DNA from 4 places in the Sphingopyxis sp. NJF-3 genome. Region 2 is predicted to be linked to each of the others. Evidence: predicted binding sites of a transcription regulator. Region 2 holds the regulator's gene; each other region holds the start of a gene.
What was found. The regulator LexA, encoded in region 2, represses DNA repair genes until DNA is damaged. The targets are predictions, from matches to a motif close to GTTCCNCNCTTGTTCT.
Positions count from the first base shown of each region.

Region 1 (2,199 bases), 1.3 Mb from region 2:
ATCGCTGACATTGTTCGAGGCCGTGAGCCGGCGGCCGCTCTTCTCCGCCGCGCTCATCCGCTGGTTCGGCGGCGAGCGCGATGAGCGCACCCTCGGCCTGCTCAGCCGCGACGACAGCATGCCGTGACGCCGACGCGTGTCAGCCGCGCGGATTGCGAAACAGCGGCAGCATCCGGTGGAGCACTTCGTCCTTGTCGAAAAAATGATGCTTGAGCGCGCCGAGAACATGCAGCGCGAGCACGACGTAAATGGCCTTCACCATCAGCTTGTGTATGTCGCCGAGCTCTTCGGCGAGATCCTCGTTCAGCGGTAGCGGAAGATTGGGCGCGGGCACGGCGCCGTAAAGCGGCACTTCAGGCGCCCCGCCCGCCGACGCTGCGGCCCAGCCGAGAAGCGGGGCGCCGATCATCAGCACATAGAAGAGGACATGGGTCGTGCGCGCGAGCATCCGTTCCCATGACGGCATGCCGCCGGGGAAGGCCGGCCAGGGATGGCCGAAGCGCCAACCGAGCCGGATAATGCTGAGCGCGAGGATCGTGATCCCGACCGATTTGTGCAGATGATAATAGCCAAGTTTCTCGCTGTCCGAGGCGTCCTCCATCCAGCCGCCAAAGGTGGCATTGGCGATGATCAGGATGGCGATCGTCCAGTGCAGGACGATCGAGACGGTGGAATAGCGGCTGTGATTCTCACGCATGATTCGCCTCGCAATAGGTCCGTCACCGGTCTTCCAATGCTTTGGCGGCGATCCTCGTTCCGTCAGCAGGACGCAGCCGTCACGATCATGAGCCCAATTTGTTTCGCTTTTACAGAGGCCGGGCGGAAGGCGCGCACCGATTCCCGGCGGTTCGTCGCGGCCCGCTTGACGCGCCCTTTGACTCGGTGGAACATAAAGGGAACATTTGAGTCGATATTTCCCATGAGCACGACGCCCCAATCTGCACCTCGGCCAAGTGCCAGAGATATCGACGTGCTTCGCGCGGCGGTGGCGCGTGTAGCCGCCTCGCGCGGGCCGGTCTTGCCGTTCGGCGTCGGGCCGGTCGATCATCTTCTCGCTGGCGGCGGGCTCGATGGCGCAGGCCTGCACGAGGTCACGGGCGCCTCGGCAAGCTGGAGCGATGACGCTGCGGCAACGCTCTTCGCGGCTGGAATCGCGTCGCGCTTCGCGGCGGCGCCCGACGTGTCGGCGCTCTGGGCGCTGACGCGGTTCGATCTCTATGCCCCCGGTCTCGAACAGGCGGGGCTCGGTCCGGACCGCGTGCTCTATGCTCAAGGCAGGACCGACAAGGAACTGCTGGCGCTGTGCGAGGACGCGCTGCGCGACGGTTCGCTCGCCTGCGTCGTTGCCGAAGTGAAAGCGGCCGATCAGACCGCGACGCGCCGGCTGCAACTGGCAGCATCCGAGGGCAACACGCCGATGATCCTCTATCGCCGGTACCGGCGTTATGGCCAATGCCCGCTCGCCGATCCGTCGCTCGCAATGACCCGCTGGCGCATCGGCACCTTGTCGTCGGGCCGCCTCGCCTCGCCCGGCGTCGGGCGCGGGCGCTGGAATGTCGAGCTGGTCCGGCAGCGCGGCGGGCCGCCTTTTTCCCTCGAACTGGAGGCGTGCGATGACCAGGGTCGCCTCGCTCTTCCTGCCGCAACTGCCGATCGAGCGGTTGCGCCGGGCAGAACGGACACCGTCGCATTCGGGCACGCCGCCTGATCGGGCGCGGGCGGGTCCGCGCTTCCCCGAGCCTGTCGACGACAATCCCGGCACCTGTTCGGTGCCGCGCGGCGGCGGCTGGCGTCCGGGCGCGCGCTGGGCGCAAGGCACGCACTCCGGCGAGCCGTCGCTCGACGCCCTCCCGGCGCACCAGCGACCGACGATGCGCGAGCTCGGACGGCGGAGCGAAGCTGCCGCACCGGTGTTCCGGGCGTTGCGCTCGGACGACGGGACGTCGGGCGGGATCGCTGCGCCGCTGCCGCCGCTCTGGGGCCTCCGTCCGACGATCGTCGTCGCGCGAACCGGCCAGCGCGACGTCGTGACCGCCGCCTGTCCGGCGGCGCTCGATCTCGGCCTCGTGCCCGGCATGGCGGCCGCCCATGCCCGCGCGCTGGTCTCCGATCTCGACATACTCGATGCCGCACCCGACGCCGATCGCGCGTGGCTCGATCGCCTTGCGCTCCACGCCGCCCGCTGCTGGACGCCGACGG
Region 1 covers NZ_CM130726.1:3,178,616-3,180,814, reverse strand. Annotated here, with positions in the region: gene ACOTSS_RS15505 (DUF1810 domain-containing protein) at 1-127, shown strand, start outside; gene ACOTSS_RS15500 (cytochrome b) at 140-697, opposite strand; gene ACOTSS_RS15495 (ImuA family protein) at 920-1,708, shown strand; gene ACOTSS_RS15490 (DUF6504 family protein) at 1,614-2,199, shown strand, end outside.
Region 1: a site for LexA is predicted at 885-900, ahead of ACOTSS_RS15495 (ImuA family protein). Genes of this name have one in related genera too.

Region 2 (2,199 bases):
GCGCCCGCGCCGGCGATTTTGCCGCGGGGGCGCGTCTGCTGCCCACCGGCACGCGCCTCACCCCCGGCGCGATCGCCGCGGCGATCATGGCCGGCGCCCCGGCGGCGCCGGTGCATCGCCGCCCGCGCGTCGCGATCCTCAGCACTGGCGACGAACTCGTCGCGCCGGGCCATCCGCTCGGCATCGGGCAGATCCCCGACAGCAACGGCGCGATGCTCGCCGCGATGCTCGGCGGCGAGGCCGCCGCGGTCGGCCTGCCGCTCCACGCCCGCGACGACCGCGCGGTTATTGCCGATATTCTCAGGGAGTTGGCGCGACGTCACGACGTCATCGTCACCATCGGCGGCGCCTCGGTCGGCGACCACGACCATGTTCAGGACGCGCTCGCCGACGCGGGGGGCACGGTCGATTTCTGGAAGGTCGCGATGCGCCCCGGCAAGCCGCTGATCGCCGGGACGATCGGGACTGCGGCCTTCCTCGGCCTTCCCGGCAACCCCGCCTCGGCCTTCGTCACGGCGACGCTGTTCCTGCTCCCGCTCGTCCGCCACCTCGCGGGGGCGCGCGATCCCTTGCCCGTCCTCCGACAGGCGCCGCTCGCCGCGCCGCTGGCCGCCGGCGGCGACCGCCGCGACTATCTGCGCGCACACCTCGATGCGGGCGGCCTGACGCCCTTCGCGACGCAGGACAGCGGCCAGACCGTTCCACTCGTCGCAGCCAACGCCCTGCTGGTCCGCGAGGCCCGCGCACCGGGGCGCGCGGCGGGTGCATCGGCGGATTATATCGCCATCGCTTGACAAGTTCCTCTATGTTCCACTATCGTTCCCCTTATGTCCGGAAATGGCAGCATGGAGAACGAGTGATGTTGACCGCGAAGCAGCACGAACTGCTCCACTTCATCCAGCAAAGGCTCGACGCGAGCGGCATTTCGCCGTCGTTCGAGGAGATGAAGGAAGCGCTCGGCCTCAAATCGAAGTCGGGGATACACCGCCTGATAAGCGCCTTGGAAGAAAGGGGATTTCTCCGCCGCCTTCCCAACCGTGCCCGCGCGCTGGAGGTGCTGAAACTCCCCGAGGCGGCCAAGGCGAAGGTGCGCGACGATCGCGATGTCGTGGTGCCGCTGCGCAAGCCCGCCCCGGCGCTGCGCCCGATCGCCGCGAACGACATCATCGAGGTTCCGCTCCACGGCCGCATCGCCGCGGGCGTGCCGATCGAGGCGTTCGAGGATCACAACCAGCTCTCGGTTCCCGCGGCGCTGCTCGGCTCGGGCGAGCATTATGCGCTCGAAGTGTCGGGCGACTCGATGATCGAGGCGGGCATCCTCGACGGCGACTATGCGCTGATCCAGAAAGCCGACACCGCGCGCGAGGGCGACATCGTCGTCGCGCTGGTCGACGGGCAGGATGCGACGCTCAAATATTTCCGCCGCGAAGGCCGCATGATCCGCCTCGATCCCGCGAACAGCGCCTATGAACCGCAGCGGTACGACGCGGCGCGCGTCATGGTGCAAGGGCGGCTTTCGGGACTGCTTCGTCGTTACCACTGACCTGAGGCGGGCGACGCCACGGATGTTCGTCGCCGGCGCGTAGCGCGGCGACGGCTTCGGGCCTCTCGTCCAGATAGAGTGCCAGCCCGCCGCTTTCCGCGAGGCTGTCGCGATCGACCGTCAACCAGCGCGCGGCGCATTCGCGCGGCAGCCAGCGGTCGCTGATCACGACGTCCGCCACTGCGCAGGCCGCCGCCATGTCGCGGCCTTCGATCCGGTCGCGCCCGCGCGCGGCGAGAATGACGTAGGATGCGCTCTCCCGCCCCTGCCGCCAGCGGCAGAAATCGGGGTTGCACTCAACATGGTCGAGATCAGAGAGCGCCGCCAGCGGCGCATCGGTTCCCGCCGCTTCGGCCATCGTGTCGCGGATATAATCGCCCGCGCGGTCGCGCAGCAGCGCATAGCCGCCGCCGGGGATCGCCGCGGCGATATGGCGCCCGTCGCCGGTGACCAGCAGATCGGGCCGCGGCTGCGCGACGAGCACGGCGACTCCGACAAGCAGCGGGACCGCCCCCGCCCATCGCCAGCGCGTCGCCCAGAGCAGCATCCATAGCCCGCCGAGAATAGCGAGCGCGAAGCCCCAGCGCGGAAAGACGGGCAGCGCCGCGACCGCGCCTGGCGCGTCGGCAACGCGGTGCGCGAGCCAGATCAGCCCA
Region 2 covers NZ_CM130726.1:1,910,367-1,912,565, forward strand. Annotated here, with positions in the region: gene ACOTSS_RS09350 (molybdopterin molybdotransferase MoeA) at 1-794, shown strand, start outside; gene lexA (transcriptional repressor LexA) at 860-1,543, shown strand; gene ACOTSS_RS09360 (ComEC/Rec2 family competence protein) at 1,497-2,199, opposite strand, start outside.

Region 3 (2,199 bases), 1.6 Mb from region 2:
GCGCGATGATCTTCGCGGATAATCTCGAGCCAGGACCCGATATAATCGGCGTGCCGGACGCTCGGCGCGATGCCGAGCGCCGCGCAGACGAACGCTCCCGCCATTTCGGCGATGAGTTCTTCATGGCCATAGGGTTTCGAGCCGAAGCTGCCGGTCTGGTCGCGGCCGAGGCGGCTGTCATGGCCGGTCCAGTGGCCAAGTTCGTGAAAGGCGGTCCGGTGCCAGTCGACCGGTTCGTAAAAATCATCGGGGCGCGGCACCGCGACAAAATCATGCCGCGGACTGTAATAGGCCGACACGCCGCCGATGCGAAAATCAGCGCCCGTCGCGGCGATGAGTGCTTCGGCCTGCGGCAGGATCAGACCTTCGGGAATCGGCGGGGCGGGAACATGATATTTGCCGGGCAGGCCGTCGCACTGGTCGACCGAGAAGACGGTGAACTGCTTCAGGAAGGAAAAGCCGCTCTTTCGGTCGTCCTTGCCCTCTCCGCGCTGTTCGCTCGCGTCGGGTCCCGCCCGGCGGGTGTAGATGACCCCGACGCCACGCTCGCCGCGACGGACCGTGCCGCCAAGCGCCACGGCCTGCCGGAAGGTCAGAAATCCATGTCCCCGGAATCCGCGGTGGAGGACGGCGTGCCAGAGCGTCAGGATGTTGATGCCGCTGTAATGCCGGTCGCTCACGACATTGTAGGGAAGCCCGACGGCGGCCCGACCGGCGTCCCACGGCTGCACCCAGGGCAGGCGCCCGGCTTCGAGTTCGGCGATGATGCGGCTGGTGATATCTTCGTAGAGCGTCGCCCGGTTGCCGCCCTGGCGGCGGAATCTTGCATGAAAGGTCATTTCAGGTCTCCGCGACCGACCGGCGGCAAGCCTCTCTCGCCGCACCCAGCCCGTCACGGCCTCCCGGCCCCCTCTCCCTCCCGCGCGGCGCCGCCGCGCGGCAGACGATCATCGGCGATCCCGGAGCATGCGCTGCCCCAGGGCCTTGCCAAAATGTTCTTCCTATGTTCTCATGAGCGGATGGACAGAATCGATACCGCCCGAGTCGCCGAGACCATCCTTTCCGCCCCCGGCTGGGCACGCGTCGGCATCACCGCACCGACGAGCCATATTCGCGTCAAAGCCGCGTTCGAGCTTGCGCGCGCGATCGTCGAGAGCGTGCGCGCCGGCGCGGAGCCCGCAAGCCCCGACCAGCTTGGCCTCTCGCTGTGACGCGGGCGGCTAAAGAAGGAACGGGCGGCCCGGCGCGCCCTTCGATCCCTGCAGCATCCGGCAAATGGAAACGCCGCGCGATCGCGCTCGAATTCTGGCTCCTGTCGGCGCTGGTCGCGGGATCGTTCATCGCCGGACTCATCTCCGTGATCCGGTCGCTCGCCGGTCACTGACGAACCGGGCCCGAATGCGGATCAGGCGGCGCTCGCGCGGATCAAGTGTCAAACTGGACCCATCTCCTGAAGCGATAATCTTTACCCGTCTTTTCCAGATGTTAGACCGGGATAGCCGATCGCGTGCCGCGGCCAGGCAGCGGAGACAGTTGCCCGCCGCGGGATGACAGGACCCGTCGGCGACCTGTCCATCCTTCGCGCGCGCCGGAGAGGAACCGACAGCGCTCGATCTCAGGGAGCGGACCGCGGGCAGCCGGGTCGGGACCGTGTCAGCGGCCGATGATCAAGACGTGAAGCATTTTCATTTGACGGAGGAACTTGCACAGGAAATTACAGGAGCCCGCAAGGAAGAGCAGCTGTTCGAGGCGCTTTCGCGTGCCGCCGAGCGGATGGGCTTCGACCATTTCGCCCTCGCCTTCGACCGGCGCGGAGACGAAGCCGCCTCGCTGCTGGTCCATAATTATCCGGACGCCTGGGCGAAGGTTTATATCGGGTTCGATCTCAGGGCCACCGATCCGATCCGGCGCGCCGGCGAGCGCTCGATCACCGGCTTCCAGTGGCGCGACGTCGATCGCTATGTGCCGCTTTCCCGCGGCGACCGGCAATTGCTGAACGTCGCGCGCGAGAGCGGTATCGGCGATGGCTTTACCGTGCCGCGCCACCTGCCCGGCGAGGCGACGGGGTCCTGCTCCTTCGCGGTCAGCCCGCGCGCGGTCCTTCCAGGCGATATGCTGCACGCCGCCGAGATCCTCGGGGCGATCGCAATCGCTGCGGCACGCGAACTGATCGGTTCCTCGGCCTTTCTGCCGCGCCCC
Region 3 covers NZ_CM130726.1:271,012-273,210, reverse strand. Annotated here, with positions in the region: gene ACOTSS_RS01185 (ArdC family protein) at 1-839, opposite strand, end outside; gene ACOTSS_RS01180 (DUF6771 family protein) at 1,020-1,211, shown strand; gene ACOTSS_RS01175 (LuxR family transcriptional regulator) at 1,675-2,199, shown strand, end outside.
Region 3: a site for LexA is predicted at 995-1,010, ahead of ACOTSS_RS01180 (DUF6771 family protein). Genes of this name have one in related genera too.

Region 4 (2,199 bases), 110 kb from region 2:
TCGGCGCCGCGCCACGAATAGATCGACTGGTCGTCGTCGCCGACGCAGCAGATATTCTTGCGCGTCTGCGCGAGCAGCCGGAGCCAGAGATACTGGCTGGCGTTGGTGTCCTGATATTCGTCGACGAGGATATATTTGAAGCGGCCCTGATATTGCTCGAGCACGTCGCGGTGGGTCTTCAGGATCACCAGCATGTGAAGCAGCAGGTCGCCGAAGTCGCAGGCGTTCAAAGTCTTCAGTCGCGCCTGATAGAGCGCGTAGAAATGCTGCCCCTTACCGTCGGCATAGGCCTCCTTGTCCGCCGCATCGAGGTCGGGCGGAGTGAGGCCGCGGTTCTTCCACTTGTCGATCAGCCCCGCGAGCTGACGCGCCGGCCAGCGCTTCTCGTCGAGCCCTTCGGCCTGGATCAGCTGCTTGAGAACGCGAAGCTGGTCGTCGGTGTCGAGGATGGTGAAATTGCTCTGCAGTCCCACCAGTTCGGCATGGCGGCGCAGCATCTTCGCGGCGATGCTGTGGAAGGTGCCGAGCCACGGCATCCCCTCGACCGCGTCGCCGATCATCCGCCCGATGCGCTCGCGCATTTCGCGCGCCGCCTTGTTGGTGAAGGTGACCGCGAGGATTTCGGATGGCCAGGCGCGCCGCGTCGCGATGATGTGCGCGAGGCGCGCGGTCAGCGCCGCCGTCTTGCCGGTTCCGGCGCCCGCGAGCATCAGCACCGGCCCCTCGGTCGTCAGCACCGCCCGCCGCTGCGGGCCGTTCAATCCTTGCAGATAGGGCGGGTCCGAGGGGTCCGGGGGCGGGATGTCGGGCGGCGAGGCGGGGAGGCTGTTCACGCGCGAACGATTAGGGAACGGCGGCCGTGCTGTCCAGCGCGGCGCGATGGAGTGGTGTCGGGGGCCGAGCGCGGCGGTCGGCGCCGTTAGCGGTCGAGAGCGGCCACTCTTTCATCGTCATCCCGGACTTGATCCGGGATCCCGCTTCTTTGAGGTATCGACCGGCTTTGTGATCAAGCGGGACCCCGGATCAGGTCCGGGGTGACGAAGGGAAATAGAGTGACGTCCGCTCCCCATTCCCAAAACGGAGACTCCTTCTATTCCGCCTTGCGCGAAGCGGGGCAATCCGTCCAAAGCGGCGGCGACAGCAGTTGGGAAGGGGCGATCGCCCATGGATTTGGCACCCTATCGCGCGCACCGGCGCATCCTGATCGCGAGCCTCGTCGGCACCGCGGTCGAATTTTATGATTTCTATATCTACGGCACCGCCGCGGCGCTGGTGTTCGGGCCGCTCTTCTTTCCTTCCGAGTCCGAATCGGCGCAGCTGATGCTCAGTTTCATGAGCTTCGGCCTCGCCTTTTTCGCGCGGCCCGTGGGCGCCGTCGTTTTCGGCCATTTCGGCGACCGGATCGGGCGCAAGTCGACGCTCGTCGCCTCGCTGATGCTGATGGGGGGATCGACGCTGCTGATCGCCTTTCTGCCAACCTATGCGATGGCAGGGTGGATCGCGCCGCTGCTGCTGTGCACCCTGCGTTTTGGGCAGGGATTCGGGCTCGGCGGCGAGTGGGGCGGCGCGGCGCTGCTCGCGGTCGAGAATGCGCCGCCGGGATGGCGCGGGCGGTTCGGCATGGCGCCGCAATTGGGCGCGCCGGTCGGCTTCATCGCGGCGAACGGGCTGTTCCTGCTGCTCGGCCTGTGGCTGAGCGATGCCGAGTTCGCGGCCTGGGGATGGCGCATTCCCTTCCTGGTCTCGGCGGTGCTGGTCGGGCTGGGGCTGTGGGTACGGCTGAAGATCCACGAGACGCCCGCCTTTGCGGAAGCGATGGAAAAGGAGCCGCCGGTGGGGGTGCCGCTGGGCGCGGTGCTGCGCGATCATGGCGTGGCGCTGCTCGCGGGCACCTTCGCGGTCGTCGCCTGCTTCGCGATCTTCTATCTCGCGACCAGCTTCGCGCTCGCGCACGGGACGACCGCGCTCGGCTATCCGAAGGAACAATTCCTGCTGATCCAGCTCGGCGCGATCCTGTTCATGGCGGCGGGGATCGTTTTTGCCGGATATTGGAGCGACGCCGCGAGCGCACAGCGCGTACTGAGCTGGGGCTGCGCGGCAACGGTGGCGATCGGCTTCCTGTTCGGGCCGTCGCTGGCATCGGGATCGTGGGTCGTCGTCGCGCTGGGGCTGTCGGCGTCGCTGTTCGTGATGGGGCTG
Region 4 covers NZ_CM130726.1:1,797,125-1,799,323, forward strand. Annotated here, with positions in the region: gene ACOTSS_RS08765 (ATP-dependent helicase) at 1-833, opposite strand, end outside; gene ACOTSS_RS08770 (MFS transporter) at 1,165-2,199, shown strand, end outside.
Region 4: a site for LexA is predicted at 837-852, ahead of ACOTSS_RS08765 (ATP-dependent helicase). Genes of this name have one in related genera too.